DNA from 2 places in the Bacillus sp. WC2507 genome. Region 1 is predicted to be linked to the other one. Evidence: riboswitches for the same ligand, from Rfam matches in the RefSeq annotation. Region 1 holds a riboswitch; the other holds the start of a gene.
What was found. Region 1 has a riboswitch for S-adenosylmethionine ahead of ACUN28_RS02050 (bifunctional O-acetylhomoserine aminocarboxypropyltransferase/cysteine synthase). Riboswitches for the same ligand answer to the same signal wherever they lie in the genome.

Region 1 (2,205 bases):
ATTCTTTTAAGGGATGGATTAATTTCTCTAATGTGAATTCTAATTTGAAATAAAAGAATCCAACTATAGCACCAATACTAGCAAGTGGTAGAAAGGCAATCCATTCATTAAGAGATAGGGAACCCTCCCCAAAATCAACGATAAAGGATCCACGATTATCGAATTTACTAAGTAATAAATAAACGGAAAAACCAGCGAAAGTGGTAGCTAAATATACAATTGCTTTTTTTCCTTTAGAAAATTCGTTAATTTGCTCACCCTCATTTTCATTTGGAGCTAAATAACCGAATAATGGCGCGTTAAAAATTACACTTAAAGTAGCACCGATTCCAACCTCTGTTAGTTCATTCATTCCTTTTAAGGCGAATGTAAAGCGATCGCCTACCCATGTACAAAGTCCACCGATAATTCCAACAAGTGCTGCTTCGGGACCTAAGCTAGCTCCAAATATTAAAACGATAATCGCAGTTAAAGTAGCTTTATGTACAAAACGGTATTCAATTCTACCTGTTTTTTTATATTCACCCATTACTTCCGGCATAAGACGTGGATATGTGCCGAAGTATTTTTGGGTTAAACCAACGAGAATCCCACCGATAGTTGTTACACAAATAGTGTAATAAGGGGGAGAAGAGAAAATAGTAGGTAAGTATCCCCAAATAAAGTGAATGCCGATATTTATTGTAACTAAAAATAACCAGACTGTTGCTCCTACTATAGAGCCTAAAAGAATGCCGTATAGGACGAGCATATAGTGCATGTCTTTTGTATTTGTCATGTGATACCTCCGTTATGTAAGTTTTAATGTCGAAAGGATTAAATATACTACTGCGAAATGAGATGAATATGTATAGTATCTTTTTGAGAGGTTGGCTTATTCAATATATTGAGGTCTCGTGAGAATTTGGAATGTATACAGTTAAACTACGTATTTAATTCTATATATTAATCGGGGGTTTTAAAAGGTCTTTTTCAAATGAATATGGAATATATTTCTTTTGTTATGCATGTAAACTTATTTGTAATTAATTTTGAACATTCAGAAAAACCAATTGACATTAGGAAATTATTGCTATAAAATCAACGGTAATTGCATAGTCTTATCAAGAAAAGGTGGAGGGACAGGCCCGATGAAACCTTGGCAACAGCCGTATAACGGAATTGTGCCAAATCCTGCAGGTAATAATCCTGAAAGATAAGAAAGAGCCTTTAGAGCGTGTTTTCAAACTGCTCCTTTCTTGTTTTCAGGAAAGGAGCAGTTTTTTTATTTTGTATAAAAGAAAGGAGAATGAGAGATGGGAGAATCATGGGGAAAAGGAACAATTTGTGTGCAAGGTGGCTATACACCAAAGAATGGTGAACCGCGTGTTTTACCGCTTTATCAAAGTACAACGTATAAATACGATACTTCGGATGATTTAGCGGCGCTATTTAATTTAGAGGCAGAAGGATATATCTACACGCGTATTGGAAATCCTACTTTAGCTGCATTTGAGCAAAAGTTAGCGGATTTAGAGGGTGGTGTAGGAGCTGTTGCAACGGCTTCTGGGCAGGCTGCTATTATGCTTGCCGTTTTAAATATTTGTAGTAGCGGAGACCACTTGCTTTGTTCTTCAACAGTTTATGGCGGAACGTTTAATTTATTTGGAGTGAGTTTGCGTAAGCTTGGTATTGATGTTACGTTCTTTAATCCGAATTTAACTGCTGATGAAATTGTGGCCCTTGCTAATGATAAGACGAAACTTGTTTATGCAGAATCGTTAGGAAATCCAGCGATGAATGTTCTAAATTTCAAAGAATTTTCAGATGCAGCGAAAGAGTTGGAAGTACCTTTTATCGTGGATAATACATTAGCAACTCCTTATTTATGCCAAGCATTTGAACATGGAGCAAATATTATCGTTCATTCTACGACGAAATATATTGATGGTCATGCAAGTTCTTTAGGTGGCATTGTTATTGACGGAGGGAACTTCGATTGGACAAATGGGAAATATCCTGAACTTGTTGAACCGGATCCAAGTTATCACGGCGTAAGTTACGTTCAAAATTTTGGTGCAGCAGCTTATATTGTGAAGGCACGTGTTCAATTATTAAGAGACTACGGAAACTGTATGAGCCCATTCAATGCGTATATTAGCAATATCGGCTTAGAAACGCTGCATTTAAGAATGGAGCGTCATAGTGAAAATGCTCTCGCAGTTG
Region 2 (2,205 bases), 4.9 Mb from region 1:
CGGCTGGTATAGTAGCACTCTTAAAGGAAAGATCTTTTGTAGCACAAGCATCATGTATAACGGTACATGGAAAGCCGAAATCAAAAGCAGCCCTTACAGTAGCATCAATACACATATGAGTCATCATCCCGCATATGACGACGTGCTCAATGTCTAAACGTTGTAATTGTTCTAGAAGATCGGTTTCGCGAAAACTATTTGGATAATGTTTGAGTATAACGGTTTCTTCTCTAAGTGGGCGTACGCTTTCATGAATATGTACACCCTCTGTATTTGGTAGGAAAAAAGTAGCGTCATCTTTTATTGCTACATGTTGGATATGAAAAATAGGTTCGTTTTTCGTTCTAAAGAATTGTAGCAGCTGGCTAGCATATTCGCTTGCTTCTACTGGATTACGCAATTCCATCTTTCCATTCGGAAAATAATCATTTTGAATATCAACGAGTAAAAGAGCTGTTTTCATATATTTATCTTCCTCCGATTTCATATTCAAATAATGGTATTCAATGTATAGAGAGGATTCTCCTTTTAAAAAATATGAAGGAGGAGAATTTTACATAACTTTAAAAATTACTATTTGTATTGTGATTTTTTATTTAAAAATTTTAATAGAGAAATAATTAATATTTTTCTAAAAAATGTATTGACTCTTATTATTCTGAGTTCTATAATGAGAATTAATTAAACGACAATTAAATCGATACATTCTTATCCAGAGAGGTGGAGGGACTGGCCCTACGATACCTCAGCAACGGTTTTTTTAATACCGTGCTAACTCCAGCAAGCCTTATAAAAGGCTTGGAAGATGAGAAGATGTGAACGAGTACATATAAGTGCTCTCCTTCTTATCTTTATGGTTGATAAGAAGGAGAGCACTTTTTATTTTACCTCGAAAGCTCTACTTCAAGTTTTTACAGCATATAGGAGGGGAAAAAATGATTTCTTTTAACAATGTAAGTAAAGTATATGAATCAGGTGGGCAATCTGTTCATGCGGTGGAGGATGTAACGTTATCAGTTGAGAAGGGCGAAATTTTCGGCATTATCGGTTTTAGTGGCGCTGGAAAGAGTACGTTATTACGCCTAGTAAATATGTTAGAGAGACCAACGGCAGGAACGATTTCAATAGATGATAAAGATATTACATCCTTATCGACGAAAGAATTACGGAAGCTAAGACAAAGAATCGGGATGATTTTTCAAAGTTTTAATTTATTTAATTCAAGAACAGTGTTTGGGAATATTGCTTATCCATTAAAATTAGCGAAAGTACCAAAGAATGAGATAAAAGAAAGAGTAAATGAACTGCTGAAGTTTGTAGGATTAGAAGATAAAGCAAACTATTATCCAGAGCAACTATCAGGCGGACAAAAGCAGCGTGTTGGTATTGCAAGAGCACTTGCAACATCGCCAGACATTCTTATATGTGATGAGGCAACATCAGCTTTAGATCCAGAAACAACGACAGAAATTTTGAACTTATTAAAGAAAGTAAATCGAGAATACAATGTAACAATTCTTCTTATTACACATGAAATGCATGTTGTGAAAGAAATTTGTCACCGTGTAGCTGTAATGGAGAAGGGAAAGGTTATTGAAGAAGGAAAACTGTTTGACGTTTTCACACAACCAAAAACAAAGACAACTCAAAACTTTGTACGCTCTATTATTAATGATCATTTACCGGAAAGTGTTCTAGGGAAAATTCAAAATGGTGGACAGATTTATCGCTTAACATTTACTGGTGAAGAGACAGGGCAGCCAGTACTATCATATATCGCGAAAAACTATAACGTCGATGTAAACGTACTGTACGGAAATATTATTGAACTTCAAAATGTGCTATTTGGAAATCTACTTGTGGAACTGCAAGGTGAGCAGAAAGAAATTCAAAAAGCATTACAACATCTAAGACTGCAAGTGCAGCTGAAGGAGGTAGAAGCTCATGCGAGTTGATTGGAGTATATTTTGGCCACGCATAGTAGATGCGACGGGGGATACCCTCTTAATGGTAATTGTAACCCTTATATTTGCTACAATTCTTGGTATACCTCTAGGTTTACTGTTATATGTAACGAGAAAAGGAAACTTTTTAGAAAATAAATGGGTCTTTTCTATTCTTAATATCATTATTAATACAATTCGCCCGGTTCCATTCATCATCTTCTTAGTAGCTTTAAGCCCACTAACAAGAAGCGTTATTGGA

Region 2: it holds a riboswitch for S-adenosylmethionine, as region 1 does, so the genes downstream of both, ACUN28_RS27700 (methionine ABC transporter ATP-binding protein) here and ACUN28_RS02050 (bifunctional O-acetylhomoserine aminocarboxypropyltransferase/cysteine synthase) in region 1, are expected to answer to the same signal.

Annotation. Positions count from the first base shown of each region.
Region 1 is NZ_JBQXPN010000001.1:371,830-374,034, forward strand. Features, by position in the region: gene ACUN28_RS02045 (chloride channel protein) at 1-778, opposite strand, end outside; SAM riboswitch class I at 1,098-1,202, shown strand; gene ACUN28_RS02050 (bifunctional O-acetylhomoserine aminocarboxypropyltransferase/cysteine synthase) at 1,296-2,205, shown strand, end outside.
Region 2 is NZ_JBQXPN010000001.1:5,282,485-5,284,689, reverse strand. Features, by position in the region: gene ACUN28_RS27705 (cysteine hydrolase family protein) at 1-463, opposite strand, end outside; SAM riboswitch class I at 706-812, shown strand; gene ACUN28_RS27700 (methionine ABC transporter ATP-binding protein) at 936-1,955, shown strand; gene ACUN28_RS27695 (methionine ABC transporter permease) at 1,945-2,205, shown strand, end outside.